DNA from 4 places in the Paenibacillus sp. FSL K6-1566 genome. Region 3 is predicted to be linked to each of the others. Evidence: riboswitches for the same ligand, from Rfam matches in the RefSeq annotation. Region 3 holds a riboswitch; each other region holds the start of a gene.

Region 1 (4,212 bases), 2.1 Mb from region 3:
AATAAGAAGAACGTCAAGCTGCCCGCAGCGCCGATCATGCGCGAAGGACGCGTGCTGATTCCGCTCAGCTCGTTCAGCAGCCAATTCGGGGCTTCCGTAAGGTGGAATCAGGCAACGCGCACCGTATCGCTCAAATCACCAAAAAGCAAAATGCATCTGCGGGCCTTCTATGCCATTGAATCCTTTAAGGAGCGGGATATTATTCAATGGATGAATTCCGTCGCCTTTGGCTGGAGCCGAATTGACCGTAACGGCGAATTCACCCTTCAAGGGGTTGAATACCGCATGCCGGAAGCCGCCGGAGACATCACGCCCCAGACACTTGTGGCCGATGCGGAAGGACAGGGCATTAAGCCCTATTTGATGGTATATACACTGGACGGTAACGGCGAACTGACAAAAATGATGAGCGACGCCTCGCTGCGGATGAAATCGATCGACGGGATTACCGCCGCCGTTGCGGACAATGGGTTCGGCGGAGTCGTGCTGGATTTCGAAGGATTGGGCTTCAAGCTGGATGCCGCCTCCCAGCAGAAGCTGCTGAACCAATACGTGAAGGACCTTAGAGCTGCCTTGCCGAAAGGGACTGCCCTGTCCTTGGCCGTACCTCCGTTAAACAGCGCCTATAAAGGCTATGATTACAAAACGCTTGCATCGATTGCCGACGATCTGATTATCATGGCATACCAGTATCACCCGGTTGGCACCAAAGACCGGAAGCCGGAACCGAACACGCAAGTGCAGCAGGCTATTCAGCTTGCACTTGATGCCGGAGCCCCTAAGGACAAGCTTCTGCTTGGAATTAGCCTGGGCAGCGAAACGGAGAACTCCATCGACGACAAGCTTGGTCTGGCCAAGCGCTATCAGCTGAAAGGTGCGGCATTGTGGCGGCTCGGTATATTCAGAGTCTACGGTGATGATATCGAAGGCGCCATGAACGAAGCGGTGATCAAAGAGTGATCCGTAATAAAGGTTGAAGCGTGGATGAGTCCATCCTTCCGATCATCACTACACAGGCTGCCGGTCGCTATGGACCTGCAGCCTGTTCGCTTGTTCAATGCTTCCGTGATAACCGAGCATCTCTGACAGCCATTGAAACGACACAAGCTATGAATTAGCCGATGCCAATCTTCCACATGACCGGCACAAAAAAAGATGACCTCTGTCGTATACAGAGGTCATCATCAAGATTATGTATGTATTCGGTGCAATCACTGAAAATCGATCATAGAATTCCTTACCAGGACTTGCAAGACGATCATTGTGCAGAGAGCCGGATCAAGATCAAAGATGAGCTGATCTAGCTAACACTTCCTACCAGCTTCGCATATTCCTCTTGGCTTAACACCCGGCGTGCGGTAACATAACGTGGCTTATAGTAAGAGTCGCTAAGCTTGCTGATTCGAACACCCTTGCTGCTTGAAGCATGTGCGAATTGCCCGTCTCCAATATAAACGCCAGCATGTGAAATTCCCTTGCCGTTCGTGTTGAAGAATACCAGATCACCGACACGCAGCTCTTCCTGGTCTACATGCACGCCTACTTGGGCTTGTCCTTGGGAAGTGCGCGGAAGGTCAAGATCAAAGTTACGGAACATATACAGAATAAATCCGGAGCAATCAAATCCGCTTGTGGTTGTTCCGCCCCACTTGTACGGTGTTCCTACTAACTGCTTCACTTGCTGCTGAAAGTTAGGCTGCTGATCGGCAAACGCTGTCACGGCACCGGAAGAAAAAATGATTGCGGATCCTAGCAAAGAAATGACCAATTTCTTCAAAATATATTCTCTCCTTCGATGCCTACGGAGTTAGCTAAGGGTTCGGCTGAAGGTCACCTATATTCCCTCTACTACAAGAATAATTCACCCAGGACGGTTCCCCCGTTTTCTCTAGCGAAATTCGGCAAAATTCATTAACATTTTGTAACCCTTTCTTAATATAGTATACAAGCTAGCAAACTGTCAATAATATCCGATAAATCTATCGTTTTTTAGATATCGCCGTCGAATCGAAAGAGTTTTAACAGTGTTTTTACTATATGAAAGGTCACATAGTCATGACATTTATGTTAAAATTGTTTCCGTTTTCTAAGCGCGGCGAAAAATCCTCCATGCAAGAAGCCGACACCTAGGGGGGCCGGCTTCTAGCAAATTCATCGATAGAACAAGCATTTGCTTCAGCCATTTTGCAGCTTTCAATGGCGTACCTCCTTATCATATTGAGATTGCAACGGTTATAATTCGATCACCTCCCTTCTAAACCTTAATGCATCCAACAGCAAAGCTACTTGATCACGACCTCCTCCGGTTCCACTTCAGAAGAAATCATAATCTGTCCTGCCCTATCGGCATGCAGCCCCGAGCATTCGATTTGCCCGGACCGTTCCCCGGTAACCACAAGCAAGCGGTCATCCAGCGAGTCGCTTTCCCCCTTGACGTTCACCACCTGTACATTTCGGCTCTGGTGAAAGAGAAGGAGCGGATTTTCCTGATTGCGAAGGACCATATCCTGAATCGTCAGGTTCTTTCCATTGCGGCATACAATGCCTTCCCGACTTGTGATGGCCGACCGCATCACCGTCACGTTCTCCACCGGCATCTCCGGCAGGCCGTTGATGAGGAGCGCAGTATGCGCGCCGCTGCAGACGATATCCTTAATAACAATATTGCGGAACACGGGGGTTTCCTCGGTAACGGGGAGCATCGCTTCCGCTTGGTATTCGCCGGAGCCGGCTTTCCCTTCGTAATATAAATTGAAGGAGATGGCATCCCCGTCGATCTCCCGCATCCGGATCCGTTCGATGAAGATATTTTCGACCACGCCGCCGCGTCCGCGGCAGCTTTTAAACCGGATGCCGATATCGGTGCCGATGAAGGTGCAATCGGATACGTGCACATCCTTGATGCCTCCGGACATTTCACTGCCGACAACGATCCCGCCGTGGCCGTGATAAACGGTGCAGTTCCGGATGCTGATGCGCTCACTCGGCTTTCCCAGCAGGCGCCCGGCTTCATTTTTTCCGGACTTCAGACAGATCGCGTCATCTCCTACATCAAACGAGCTGTTTTCCACGGTCACGTATTTGCACGAATCGATGTCCAGTCCGTCCCCGTTCTGGGCATACCATGGATTGCGGACGGTAATGTTCTGAATGGTAATTTGCTCCGATGCCCAAGGATGCAGGCACCAGGCTGCGGAGTTTTGAAAGGTAGGGCCGCTGAGCAGAATCCGCTTGCAGTTTCTCAAGCTGAGCAGATTGGGTCTCAGATAGTCTCTGACAGACTCATAATCCTGGGGATTCCGGCTGCCTGTTTGTTCGATCCGGGCCAGGTTCTCCATCCCGTCCCGGGCAGCCGGCGTTGGCCACCACAGTCCCCCGTCATCCACGACGCCGCCGGTATGAATTAATCGATCCCACTGGCTTTCCGTCAGCTTCCCTTGCTTAACGGGCCTCCAGGCTTCGCCGCCTCCGTCAAAGATGCCGCTGCCGGTGATTGCGATATCCTCCAACCCTTCTCCATCGAGCGGAGACTGGCAGCGGAACATCTGCCGGCCCTCATAAGCAGACATCCGGATCGGATAAGCTTCGAATTGCTTGCTGAACATGACAAGCGCGCCGGCAGAAGCGTGAAGCTCAATCCGGCTCTGCAGGGTTAACGGACCGGTGTGCCAGATCCCCGGAGGGATGACCACCTTCCCCCCTCCTGCCTTTGCGCAAGCTTCGATTGCTTGATGAAATGCCAGGGTATTGTCGTAAACGCCGTCTCCTACTGCGCCATAGTCTGTGATCATTACTGTGTATTCCGGGATTACAGGCAAGTCGGGACATATTGCTTCTTCTGTTTGTTTCATGCTTACCTCCGCTTTAGTAAGTTTCAAGTTTGCTTATTCGATTGATACCGCATGAAGATGTAAGCGCTTATAAAAAATGCTGCCGATTGCAGCCAAAGCCCTTGAAGATCGGCTGCAGCCATGATATATAAATTTCTACGAACCCAACTAGCCGTATCCGTTGTCTCCGACCTGTTCAGGTATATCAGGCTTCACGAATGACAATAGAATCGGATCCGCGTGTGCAAAGGAGTTAGAGAGAATGAATGACCGGCTGCAGCCCAAGTACCACATAGGAGAAGATGATTTCTCCATCCAATACATGTCACGAAACGGTTCCAGCAGCATGCCCCGTCCGCATGAGCATCCCTACTTCGAGCTG
Region 2 (4,212 bases), 6.1 Mb from region 3:
CAGGTGTATTTCCACCCGGTAACAAGAAGCTCGGAAATCATACTGCGCCAGATTTTCCGCCGGGCGAAGGAGCTCTATGAAGCAGGGTATGCGTTTCAGTTCATGATCGAACCGCTGCCGGCTCTGTTCGAAGGCCGCTTGACCGTTCAGCAGTATCTGCGGCTGGATGAGGCGCTCATTCAAACGGCGTTTCTGCAATGGACGGCCGAGCAAGACCAGCTCCTTAGCGAATTATGCGGCCGATTCATCCATCGGAAGCTCTATAAATATATAGAAATCGACACCGGCAACCCGGAGACAATCGACGCCATCCGCCAGGCGTTTCGGGAGGCGGGTCTTGATCCCGCATATGATGTGGAGATTGATTTTCCGACCGATCTTCCTTATGATAAGTTTCATTCGGGCATGCCGCTGAACGAGAAGCAAATTCTGCTGCTGGACCGGCATGACCAGCTTCGGGAAATTTCCGAGGTGTCCGATATCGTGCGCTCCATTAGCGGGATCCATAAGGGCCGGAATTATCTATATTACCCGGAGGAGAGGTTAGAGCCGCTGCTTGACCGGATGCCGGCCGAAGTTGCGGATTTATTTCGCAGGTAGGGATGAGTCCGTTATATTCGATGGACCATGGGCTTGGATCATGGATGGACCTGGTTCAAGGCCGGACGCACGAGGCATTGATAATGGACAACCATAGAACGGAATGATAAAGATTGTGCCGGATAAGATACGATCAAGGATCGACAAGAAAGGAGTGGGAGAGAACATGCTGTTCGACACACACACCCATCTGGATGCTCCCCAATTCGACGAGGACCGGGACGAGACGATTGCCCGGGCGCTTGAAGCCGGTGTTAGCCGGATGATCAATATCGGATTTAATCGCGAGACGATTCCGACCACGATGGAATTGGCGGAGACATATGATTTTATATATGCGGCGGTAGGCTGGCATCCCGTGGATGCGATCACGATGGAGGAGGGCGACCTGGAATGGATCGCTTCGCTCTGCAGTCATGAGAAAGTCGTTGCGATCGGAGAGATCGGCCTCGATTATCATTGGGATACGTCTCCGAAGGAGGTGCAGCACCGGGTGCTTCGCAGCCAAATCGGACTGGCCCGGGAGCTCCATATGCCGATTGTAATTCATAACCGTGATGCGCATGAGGATATCGTGAAGATTTTGAAGGAAGAGAAGGCTCATGAGGTTGGCGGCGTGATGCATTCGTTCTCGGGCAGCTGGGAAACGGCCAAGTTATGCCTGGATATGGGCTTTCATATTTCGTTCGGCGGGCCGATTACGTTCAAAAATGCCAAGCAGCCGAAGGAGGTTCTGGCCAAGGTTCCGCTCGATCGTCTGCTCATTGAAACGGACTCGCCTTACCTGACTCCACACCCCTTCCGAGGGAAGCGAAATGAGTCCGCTTATGTGAAATTGGTGGCCGAGACGGCAGCCGAAATTCGGGGCATGTCCTTCGATGAACTGGTCCAAATTACCACTAAAAATGCTCTGGAACGATTTGGTATTTCATGAAAACGGGAGCAAAAGCGATGAAATAGTGAGGAATTGCGATTAATTAAAGTTTTTTAACCTGAAAAGACGATTGTTTTACAATTTTTTAACCATTTACATCAAAAAATGTGCTTGATTGTTCCTTTACAACCTGCATGGAAACAGGATATCATCTTTTCAGTGATAAGAAGCTGCAAGTTTGCAAAGCTGAAACTTCAGCGATCATATTTCATGAACCGTCTCGCTTAATCTCCGAAGTTTGGGGAACGGGGGAACCGATACTGCCGTGCATGGTAAACTGTCGTGCACGAGCCGTATATGATTTCTTTATCGGGTCTTTGGGGTGAATGTGAAGGTCCTCGCCATGAGCGGGCGACCGAATCTAGGGCGTCTCTCTTACGTCCGAACCCGACAGCTAACTCCGTAAGCGAAGTAAGAGGGGAATTCTCGTGCATACCATTTCCATGATTTCAATCATCAGGAAGCCACGTTAGAGCCTCTAGTACTCTTTCACGCTGGCTTCTTTTATTTTTGAATATTGGAGAAGGTGTCGTCATACTGTTGGTAAACAGGAGGTGATTCCTAGTGGTGAACGGGAAGACGGGGATTGACGCAGGGCGTTAGATAGATAGCAGCACGCCTTGCGAGAATAACTGCTATAGTCACGTCAAAGGCATTCATGCGTTACCTAAGACGGCGGGACTATGAAGGAGGATGGAATAGTGGGCATTTTTCAACCTGAAGAAACCCATGAATCACAATCATCCAGCATGTCTTACGCATTGCGATGGAAGCATGAGAATTTGCGTCAATTGATGATGCTCGGCGCCATGGGGGCTGTTACGGTATCACTTCTCGTATCGCTGGTTATCCATGATCAATCGGGCAAGCAAGTTCAAATTGTGGTCGATGGCCGCGTAACCACGGTAGAAACCAGAGGATCGTTGCTTCAGGAATTGCTGGATGAGCAAGCGATCACGCTGAATCCGCAGGATCAGGTCTCGATGCCTTTAAACGGGACGATCCAGGATGGGGACCGGATTATCATTGACCGTGCAATCCCAGTTAAAGTAACAGTAGGGGGCACCACCAAAACCATATTCACGACCCAGGACACGGTCGATAGTGTACTCAAAGAAGCTGGCATTACGATCAAGGGTGAAGATATAGTAAAGCCGTCACAGGACACCAAGCTTACCAGTGATATGGACATTCAAATCGTTCGGGTTACGAAGCAGACCGTATCGGAGAAGGAGAACCGTGAGTTCCGCGTCATCAAGACTGCGGATCCGTCGCTGGAGCGCGGTGATAACCGTGTCATTCAGCGGGGCGAGCCGGGCGTTCTCGTTCATCACTACGAGAAGGTGTACCATAACGGCAAGCTCGTATCCAAGACGAAGGTCTCGCAAGAGGTCGAGCGTAAGACGAAGGACAAAATTATTGCCGTAGGCACGAAGAAGGTAGAGAAGCCTGTCGTGCTTCAAGCGGCAGCGACTCCAAATGTGAAGTCTGCCCCAGCGAAGCTTACGGGCACTAGAAAGGTATCCACCGCCAAAGCGACGGAGAATAACGTCATCTCCAGAGCGGGTGTCGATTTCAAATACCAGAAAGTGCTGAATAATGTTTCAATGACCGCATATTCCGCTGAGCAGGAGGGAATCGGAACCCGCACGGCTTCCGGAACACGGGTTACCGAGGGCCGGACGATTGCGGTTGATCCGAGCATCATTCCGATCGGCTGGTGGGTGTACATCGAAGGCATTGGCTTCCGCCGTGCAGAGGATACCGGCGGAGCGATTAAGGGACATAAAATTGATGTGTATTACGATTCGCTGAAAGCGGCCATGAACTTTGGCCGGAAATCGGGGCGCACCGTTTATGTGATCGGTCCCGTAAAGCCTGATTTGAACTAATGAATCCCATTTTCTAATGACATTGCCATTCTAATGCTAACGAATTTAGCTTATAATAGATCATAATGAAGAAGAGGAGAAACTCCTCTTCTTTTGTTATTTTGCGGCGTATTGGTCGCATTTTGGGGCCATCATGTAAAAAATACGCCGTATGGTTTCAGCCGATGCCGATTCAAGGAGAACGGTCGGACAGGCGGTATGTGTCCTTTTGGGAAGGAAGAGAGAACGTTATGATCCGAGAAGTAATTGTGGTTGAAGGCAGGGACGATACGGTAGCGATCAAGCGTGCGGTGGATGCCGACACGATCGAGACCGGCGGCTCTGCTATTAATAAGCATACGCTGCGCCGTATTGCCCTCGCGAAGGAGCGCAGGGGGGTTATTATCCTGACAGACCCCGATCATGCAGGGGAACGGATTCGCAAGATCATCGACCGTCATGTCCCCGGCTGCAAGCACGCCTTCATACCGGAGGCGGATGCGACGCGCAAGGGCGATATCGGAGTCGAGAACGCATCTCCGGAGGCTATACGGCATGCCCTGGATCGCGTCCACACCTCATTTGAGGGGGCGGAGAGTCAGATCAGCCTGGAGGATATGATCGATGCGGGGCTGACGGCTCATCCGGAGGCTGCAGCCCGGAGAATGTTCATGGGAAATGTCCTGGGTATCGGGTATTGCAACTCCAAGCAGTTCCATAAACGTATGGCGATGTTTCAAATATCGCGTGAAGAGTTTCTGGCGGCGCTTGCGCAGCTGGAAGAGGGAGGCCAAAGCTGATATGAAC
Region 3 (4,212 bases):
GATACAGCGGAATGAACCAATCCGCCCATTGGCCGGTCTGATTTTTATGAACATCGATGACGACGACCTTCGCACCCCGCTTGCGGGCTTTTTCGGCGAGCACCACCTGATGCATGTTCGTGCTGACGATATTGCCGCCCCAGACGATGATCACATCGGCGTTCACCGTGTCTTCAGGGACCGTCCCCCCGTTGAAGCCCATGACCGATTTCCAGCCTTCGTTTCCGGCCGAATTGCAAATGGACTGCTTCAGCTTGCTGGCGCCCAGCCTGTTGAAGAAGCGGCGGTCCATGCCGTCTACGCTCAAGATGCCCATGTTCCCGTAGAAGCTGTAAGGCAGGATGCTTTCCGGACCATCCGATGCAATCAGCGCCTTGTACCGGTCCGCGATTTCCCGGATCGCCTCGTCCCAGCTGATCCGCTCAAATGAGCCGGCCCCTTTCGGGCCGGTCCGGCGCAGCGGATACAGGACACGCTCCGGATGGTATACCCGGTGAGCCATATTGCGGACTTTATTGCAGATCGCGCCTTGCGTGATCGGATGGTCGGGGTTGCCTGTAACCTTTACGATTTTCCCGTTCTCTTTATGCAGCAGCAGGCTGCAAGTATCCGGACAATCCAGCGGGCAAACCGCCGGAAATACGCCGTGTTTCTGATGAATCAATTTGTCCTCTCCCCCTTGTCCTCCAGCCTCTTTCGTATCCCCTTATCTTAAAAAAAATCAGCCTTATCGTAAAGTCATACATTTTTTTCTAAAGATGTGATTCACCCCTCGAACTCCCGGGTATATTTCTATCAAGAGCAAGGATGAGAAACCCAGACCCTTTCTCCTCCTCGCCATATCATGGACCACTCCCAAAAATTCGCCATGCATGTATCTCCTCCCCCGAGATACGGCATGGCGAATTTACATTACGGCCGGCTCAAGAAGCGGCCGCGAATGCTCTCTTCGGCTTGCTTCTTCGATAGGAGCATCCTCTTTTATCTGCACGCCTACCTTTTCCCCTCACCGCGTTTTCTGCTTTCCCTACCGCGCTTTCAGTTTCCAAATCTTCGCATTCAGCGATTTATTGCGTAAATCTGCAAAATAATGATCCCGCGAAAGTCCGTATCCTATGTAATCGCTTACTTATGGATCATTCGGTTCCTTACTGCCGAAAATAGCGGCAAAAGGCCGTTTTACAATCGAATGCCGCAGGCGTAATATACTATTCAGATTTCAAATCCAATATAATCTCACAGTTGATTCGCCGAATTTCCAGAGAGGAAAATGGGGGAACCGAAGCGTATGCCTGCCGATGCGGCAGCCATACTATGGGGTGAATCCTGAATAACCGCGGCCGGTCCCGCGCGGCATCAGGTAGGGCGACTCTCGCGCCCGAATCCGACAGCTAACCTCGTAGGCGTTAATGGGAGGGTTGTGAACTTGTGCAAAAAACACAGGCTCTAACCTGTGTTTTTTCTATGCCAAAAATCGAAAAATCGAAATGGAGATGCATCCCATGCCCGGCCCTTGACCATTCACCCAAGCCACATAGCTTTATGCTTTTTTGGGGAGAACGACCCAAAATCCAAATCGAATCGGTGGTGAAACACGATGCTATCTTCCATCAAGCGCTTCCTCATCGGAAGACCGCTCAAATCCAATGAATTAGGCGATCAAAAATTGAATAAAACCAAGGCCCTGGCGATTTTGTCATCCGATGCCCTGTCATCCGTCGCCTACGGCCCCGAGCAAATCCTGCTGGTGCTGATGACTGTCGGCGCGGCTGCCTATTGGTATTCCATCCCGATCGCCATCGGCGTTCTCGTCTTATTGCTGGCGCTGATCCTATCGTACAGACAGATCATCTTCTCTTATCCGCAGGGCGGTGGAGCCTATGTCGTGTCGAAACGGAATCTGGGCATGTATCCAGGCCTCGTTGCCGGAGGCTCCTTGCTCGTCGACTATATCCTAACCGTTGCGGTCAGCGTATCGGCCGGGACGGATGCGATTACGTCGGCTTTTCCCGAGCTTCGTCCCTATAACGTCGGGATCGCCGTGCTGTTCGTCCTGTTTCTTACTGTGCTGAACTTGCGGGGCGTGACGGAATCCGCCTCGATCCTGGCCTATCCGGTCTACCTGTTCGTGCTGGCCTTGTTTATTCTGATCGGCGTCGGTCTCTACGATATTGCAACCGGCCACGCTTCGCCGGACCTGCACACCAAGATCGGCACGCCCGTCGCCGGACTGAGCCTGTTTCTGCTCCTGCGGGCGTTCGCTTCAGGCAGCTCCGCGCTGACCGGGGTCGAAGCCATATCCAACGCCATCCCGAACTTCAAGGAGCCCGCGCCGAACAACGCCGCCAAAACCCTGGCCGCGATGGGCTCCCTGCTCGCCCTGTTATTTTCAGGGATCGTATTCCTGGCCTATTATTACGGGGTCAGCCCCAGCGAAGAGGTGACGGTTGTCTCCCAAATCGCCGAGCATACCTTCGGCCGGAACGCGCTGTATTATTTCATTCAGGGGACTACTGCGTTAATCCTGATCCTGGCCGCCAACACGGGGTATTCGGCATTTCCTCTGCTGGCCGTCAACCTGGCAAAGGATAAGTTCATCCCGCGAATGTTCACGGTCCGGGGGGACCGCTTGGGGTATTCCAACGGCATCATCATCCTTGGCCTTCTGTCCATCGTGCTGATCGTGGCCTTCGAGGGCAAAACCGAGCATCTGATCCCGTTGTACGCCGTCGGCGTATTCATTCCGTTTACTTTGTCGCAGACGGGAATGATGGTGAAGTGGATTCGCGAGAAGCCTCAAGGCTGGATCCCCAAGCTGGTCATTAACACGACGGGGGCTGTTATCAGCTTTGCGGTAACGTTGATCTTTTTCTTCACGAAATTTGCCCAGGTGTGGTCGGTGCTTCTGTTTCTGCCGCTTATCATCTGGATTTTCACCCGGATTCGGAGTCACTATGAAGCGGTCGCCGATCAGCTGCGGATTACGACCTGCGAGCCGGCAAAGCCGATCGAAGGCAACATTATTATCGTGCCGGTAGCCGGCATTACGCATGTGGTGGAGAACTCGCTCAATTATGCCAAATCGCTGTCCGCTGACCAAATCATCGCCGTTTACGTGAATTTTGAACGGGAAGACCAGATTGCTTTCGAGGAAAAATGGAAGAAGTGGCAGCCGGACGTCCGGCTGGTGACGCTGCATTCGCCATACCGAAGCATCATCTCGCCGCTCACTAAATTCATCGACACGGTACAGCGCAAGGCCAGCGAGTCCGACTACCAGGTGACGGTCGTCATTCCACAGTTCATTCCAAAGAAGGGGTGGCACAACTTCCTGCACAATCAGTCGAGCTTGCTCATTCGCGCTCATCTGCTTTACCGGCGGGATGTTATTCTTACAACGGTTCCTTATCATTTGAAGAAATAGCTGCAGCCCGGACCCATGGCGGGGACGGGCTTTTTTCTGCCTTTGCATCCGGTTCGCTTCCCACATCCGCTCCCAAGCGGCTGATGCTGATTCTTCTGAGATGGATTGGGAAGAGACTGGTAATTTACCGAAGGAAAGCGTACGCGCATGGCCGCCAACACCTTCGACATAGGCTTTTTTCTGGGGACAGGCAGCCTTAGGCTTTCAAAGCGTCTTATTTTTCTTTATAATGTCGGAATGGATGGGTCATGCATCGGGGAAATCTATCTAAATAAACATCTAGGAGACTCCATTTATGAGCTTGAAACACAATCTGCTTCGCAAGAAGCCGATTCCGCCTTTGACAGGCGGAGAAGTGCGTTCCGCATTGAAGAAACAGCTCGGCGTCATGGACTTGATCGTCCTTGGCGTCGGTTCTATCGTGGGAACGGGAATTTTCGTATTAACCGGCGTGACGGCCGCCACCCATGCCGGTCCGGGACTGATCTTGTCATTCCTCCTGGCAGGGCTGGTATGCGCCTTCTGCGCACTATGCTATGCCGAATTCGCCTCCACCGTGCCGGTAGCCGGCAGCGCGTATACGTACAGCTACTCCGCCTTTGGGGAAGGCCTCGCTTGGCTGATGGGCTGGGATTTGCTCCTGGAATACGGCTTTGCAAGCGCCCTCGTATCCAGCAGCTGGTCGGGGTATGTGCAGAGCATTCTGTCCGGGTTCAATATTCATCTTCCTGTTGCCATTACAAGTGCCTTCAATCCTGCGAAGGGCACATACGTGGATGTGCCGGCGA
Region 4 (4,212 bases), 640 kb from region 3:
GCGATAGATCACGTAAGCCACGATTGCCGGCAGCACCATATAGAACAGGCCGATTAGCACATTAGGGGTCCCTTGAAGCATGACCAGGCTGATTCCCATGAGAATGCTGTTGAAGACGACATGCGAGAACATGGCCGCAATATATCCGTATTTCAGGAAAATATAGCTGAACAGCAGGCCGATAATGACCAGCTCAATCGGGCGGGATACGACTGGGTAAATCGGATACAGCGTATGGCCGAGCGCCCAGATGATCGAGGTGATCAAACTCGCGACAAAGGTGCTGCGCACGATTTTCTTCACCATTCTAATGCCGAACAGCCGGTACACCGCTTCCTCCGAAATGCCTGCCAGCCAAGCCATCAGCGGAAACAGCCATGGATAGAGCATGTTGTAAGGCGACTGCGAGGCATCGGTCGTGGACCAGGTGTTCAAGGTCAGGCCGAGCGCGATGAAGATCAAGGACTGAATGCCGAGCAGAATGAGGGCCCACAAATAGCCCACCTTCATGCTTTCCAAGACATAGCGGCCGTACCCGGGCTCCTTGGCACGCGGCCACGGATTAAGCCCGTCTTCCTTCCGCCATAGACCGCTTCCGCCGACAAGCGAGAAATAGAGCAAGGCGGAGAAGACGAGGGAGTAGATGGCGTAGAAGATCATCATCCCGATGATGCCGGTCTCGGACATTCCTTGTGCCTTAAAGACCGGAACCAGGTTGTACGTATTCAGCATCTGGATGACAAACAACAGGACGGACAGCAGGATACCGCGCTTAAACGAGGTATAGGCTCTGGTCTTGACGCTGTAGACGATGGCCAGGATACCGAGCACAAGCGTAAACAAACCGTACCCGACCAGCGTCAGCAGCGTTGCATCCTGCGTCTGCTTGTTCACATAGGCAGCATGCGCTGCCGGAACCGAGAACGCGGGCTCGAAGGAACGCAGTGTCCCATGTTCAAAGGTAAATGCCAGCTGCAGCCTCGAATCCCCGATGGCGGCTTCCGTGACGGTATATCTCAGCTTAGGTTCGCCTTCCCGGGTAGAAAGCTGCAGCTGCGTCGCATCGTATCCGGCCCACTTGAGCCACGGCTCCGCGAGCGCCTGCTTCTCGGCCAGCGTCATGCCTTCCTCAACCAGAAGCAGCATTTGCTTCCGGACCTCCCCTTGATTCAGCTCGATCCTGTCGTAACTGGAGCGGGCGGAATCATAGGAGAATCCCGCGATGCCGGCATTCTGCATATGCACATCCACGTTCAGCGCATCGCCACCCGGCAAGGTGAAGCGGACGCGGTATACGTCATATGGGTATTTGGCTTCGTAATTCTTGTTATACTCCTTTAGCTTCTTTTCCTTGGCCAAATATCCGTACAGCTCGGAGTTGGACTGGTATGTAACAAGGGGGTCTTGCCCTTCGGAAGCAGGAAACCCTAAACGTTCGCGAGCGAACCGTGACGCCGCTTGCGCAGCCTCATCCTTGGAAATGATTTGCGGATAGGGCGTATCGGTCGACTCGAAGGAAGTGGATGGGAGTACCTGGAATATAAGAAACAGGATCAGACCGATGATGGCCGGTGCGATAAGCTTCTTTAGGTTAGGTGTCAGCTTCAGGGGCTCTTCGGCACGGTTCATGAAATTCCTCCTCTTAATTTTAGTGCTTTCCGATATGAATAACCGGCCCCGCAAAAAGCGGATCATAGAGTCAATATAACATACATATGAAGAACAAGCCCTGCTTATCCCAAAGGGCCAATAATGAAATAAAACGCTGAAAATGAATGAAAGGTTTCGAAAACGTTAGAGAACCATATCCTTGTACTCTTGAATATGCCCAATTCGCGCTCATTTAAAGACTTTTTGGTAAAAAAACGACGTTGGGTTCGCTTCCGGATTGCGTTATAATCACATCATGCTTCAAGGAACCGAATAAACCAGCCGAATTTCGTAATGAGAACGGGGGAACCATGTAATTGGGGTGAATTTCATGATCTCTTTCGGATCATGGATAGGGCGGCCTGTGATAATGCCCGAATCCGTCAGCTAACCTCGTAGGCTGTTGCACAGGAACCAGACCGTGAAGGGCACTGTTTTCCAGTGTCTTTTTTCTTTGATTTTTTTGGAGAAGGTGAAACTTTGAACTCAAAAATGAAGTGGCTTAAGCTGTCACCTCCGCAGATCCTTGCGCTCGGTTTTGCGGCGGCGATCCTGGTCGGTACCATTCTGCTCATGCTGCCCGTATCCAGCAGGACCGGCGAACCGATCAGCGGGATTGACGCCATGTTTACGGCGGCTTCCGCCGTCTGTCTGACCGGGCTTGTTGTCGTGGATACAGGCACAAGCTTCAGTGCTTTCGGACATACGGTGATCCTTCTGCTCATTCAACTCAGCGGGCTCGGGTTTATGACGATGGCAACCCTGTTCGCCCTGGTATTCAAGCGGAGGATATCGCTCAAGGACCGGCTTGTTCTGCAGGAAGCGATGAATCAGTCCTCCATCGAAGGGATCGTTCGTTTGATCCGGCGGGTGTTTATCTATTCCTTGACCTTCGAGGCGTGCGCTGCCGTACTGTTTACACTGCGCTGGGCATGGGATATGCCTATTGGAAAAGCCCTCTATTTTGGGGTGTTCCATTCCGTTTCGCTGTTTAACAATGCAGGCTTCGATCTGTTCGGTGATTTTCATAGTCTCACGGATTATGTCGATGATCCGTTGGTAAACATCGTATCCATGCTGTTGATCATATCCGGCGGCATCGGGTTCGTTGTATTATCCGATTTGATCGATTTCCGTCAAAAAAGGAAGCTGTCGCTTCACTCCAAGGTCGTTCTCTCGATGTCGGGGGCGTTGATCTTCATCGGGGCGATCATCATATTTATTTTTGAGTTCACCAATCCGTTAACGCTGGGCTCCTTGGACGGGGGAGGTAAAGTGCTCGCCTCGTTCTTCCAATCGGTCAGTCCGCGAACAGCGGGCGCGAATTCGATTGATATCGGCGGCCTAAGGCAAGCTACGCAATTTTTCATTATTATACTTATGTTTATCGGAGCGTCGCCGGGATCGACCGGGGGCGGAATCAAGACGACAACCTTTATGGTGATGGTAGGGGCCGTATTCGCAATGATGAGAGGGCGTGAGGACATCGTCTTATTCCGGTTTCGCCTCGCTCAGGAGCGGGTCTTAAAGGCGTTAACGATTGCGCTTCTTGCGCTGCTGCTCGTATTGACGGTATCCATGATCCTGTCCACGACAGAGGATGCGGATTTCCTGGAGATTCTATTCGAAACGACCTCGGCCTTCGGTACCGTCGGCTTGTCGATGGGATTAACGCCGGATTTGACGGTGTTCGGCAAAATATTGATCAGCTTAACGATGTTTGCCGGACGTCTAGGTCCGCTGACGCTGGCTTATGCACTCGGTCCGAAAAAGGGTAAAGAATTGTATCGTCATCCGGAAGGCAAAATGATTATTGGATAAGGAGTATAGGAGAGACATGAAACCAAAGCAATTTGCAGTGATCGGTTTGGGGCGGTTCGGCTCGAGTCTGGCACTGGAACTAATGGAACTAGGCTATGAGGTTCTCGGCATTGACCGGAACGAAGAGGTCGTCGAGGATATGAGCGAGTATCTGACCCATACGGTGGTCGCCGATGCTACGGATGAGGAGATGCTGAAATCGCTCGGCATCCGCAACTTCGACTGCGGGATCGTCGCGATCGGAGACGATATCCAGATGAGCATTCTGTCCGCCATCCTGCTCAAGGAGCTTGGCGTATCGACCGTCGTGGCCAAAGCGATTTCCGTGCTGCACGGCCGGGCGCTGCAGAAGCTGGGTGTGGACCGGGTCATCTTCCCCGAACGGGATATGGGAATCCGTGTGGCTCACCAGCTGGTTACGCCGAATCTGCTCGACTATATCGAATTATCTAAGGATTATTTGATCGTGGAAATGACGGTAACCGATTGTATGGACGGCAAGACGTTAAGCGAACTGAACACGCGCGTCCGTTACGGTGTCACGGTGGTCGCCCTCAACAAGCGATCCGGCATTATCGTCGCGCCGACGGCGATGGACGTGGTCAACGCCGGCGATGTTATGGTCGTCATCGGCTCCAACGACAATGTGGAGCGGTTTGAGACGGAAGTCGTGAATCTGCAGCAGAAATAATATAAAAAAACCTGACGATCTCTAGGTCGTCAGGTTTTTTCGCTGCTTCT

What was found. A riboswitch is a leader RNA that binds a small molecule or an ion and turns the genes downstream of it on or off. The one in region 3 is predicted to bind cyclic di-AMP.
Region 1: linked by a shared signal. The riboswitch ahead of NST08_RS17560 (C40 family peptidase) and the one ahead of NST08_RS27515 (APC family permease) in region 3 are both predicted to bind cyclic di-AMP.
Region 2: linked by a shared signal. The riboswitch ahead of NST08_RS00145 (3D domain-containing protein) and the one ahead of NST08_RS27515 (APC family permease) in region 3 are both predicted to bind cyclic di-AMP.
Region 4: linked by a shared signal. The riboswitch ahead of NST08_RS24485 (TrkH family potassium uptake protein) and the one ahead of NST08_RS27515 (APC family permease) in region 3 are both predicted to bind cyclic di-AMP.

The regions. Positions count from the first base shown of each region.
Region 1 is NZ_JBBOSR010000001.1:4,012,162-4,016,373, forward strand. It holds gene NST08_RS17555 (stalk domain-containing protein) at 1-960, shown strand, start outside; gene NST08_RS17560 (C40 family peptidase) at 1,301-1,777, opposite strand; cyclic di-AMP (ydaO/yuaA leader) riboswitch at 1,781-1,914, opposite strand; gene NST08_RS17565 (glycoside hydrolase family 28 protein) at 2,283-3,851, opposite strand; gene NST08_RS17570 (helix-turn-helix domain-containing protein) at 4,093-4,212, shown strand, end outside.
Region 2 is NZ_JBBOSR010000001.1:29,052-33,263, forward strand. It holds gene NST08_RS00135 (HD domain-containing protein) at 1-600, shown strand, start outside; gene NST08_RS00140 (TatD family hydrolase) at 767-1,534, shown strand; cyclic di-AMP (ydaO/yuaA leader) riboswitch at 1,746-1,959, shown strand; gene NST08_RS00145 (3D domain-containing protein) at 2,236-3,426, shown strand; gene rnmV (ribonuclease M5) at 3,657-4,205, shown strand; gene rsmA (16S rRNA (adenine(1518)-N(6)/adenine(1519)-N(6))-dimethyltransferase RsmA) at 4,207-4,212, shown strand, end outside.
Region 3 is NZ_JBBOSR010000001.1:6,129,128-6,133,339, forward strand. It holds gene NST08_RS27510 (molybdopterin-containing oxidoreductase family protein) at 1-664, opposite strand, end outside; cyclic di-AMP (ydaO/yuaA leader) riboswitch at 1,239-1,421, shown strand; gene NST08_RS27515 (APC family permease) at 1,598-3,424, shown strand; gene NST08_RS27520 (amino acid permease) at 3,720-4,212, shown strand, end outside.
Region 4 is NZ_JBBOSR010000001.1:5,489,278-5,493,489, reverse strand. It holds gene NST08_RS24490 (CPBP family intramembrane glutamic endopeptidase) at 1-1,629, opposite strand, end outside; cyclic di-AMP (ydaO/yuaA leader) riboswitch at 1,921-2,067, shown strand; gene NST08_RS24485 (TrkH family potassium uptake protein) at 2,143-3,471, shown strand; gene NST08_RS24480 (potassium channel family protein) at 3,488-4,162, shown strand; gene NST08_RS24475 (LysR family transcriptional regulator) at 4,184-4,212, opposite strand, start outside.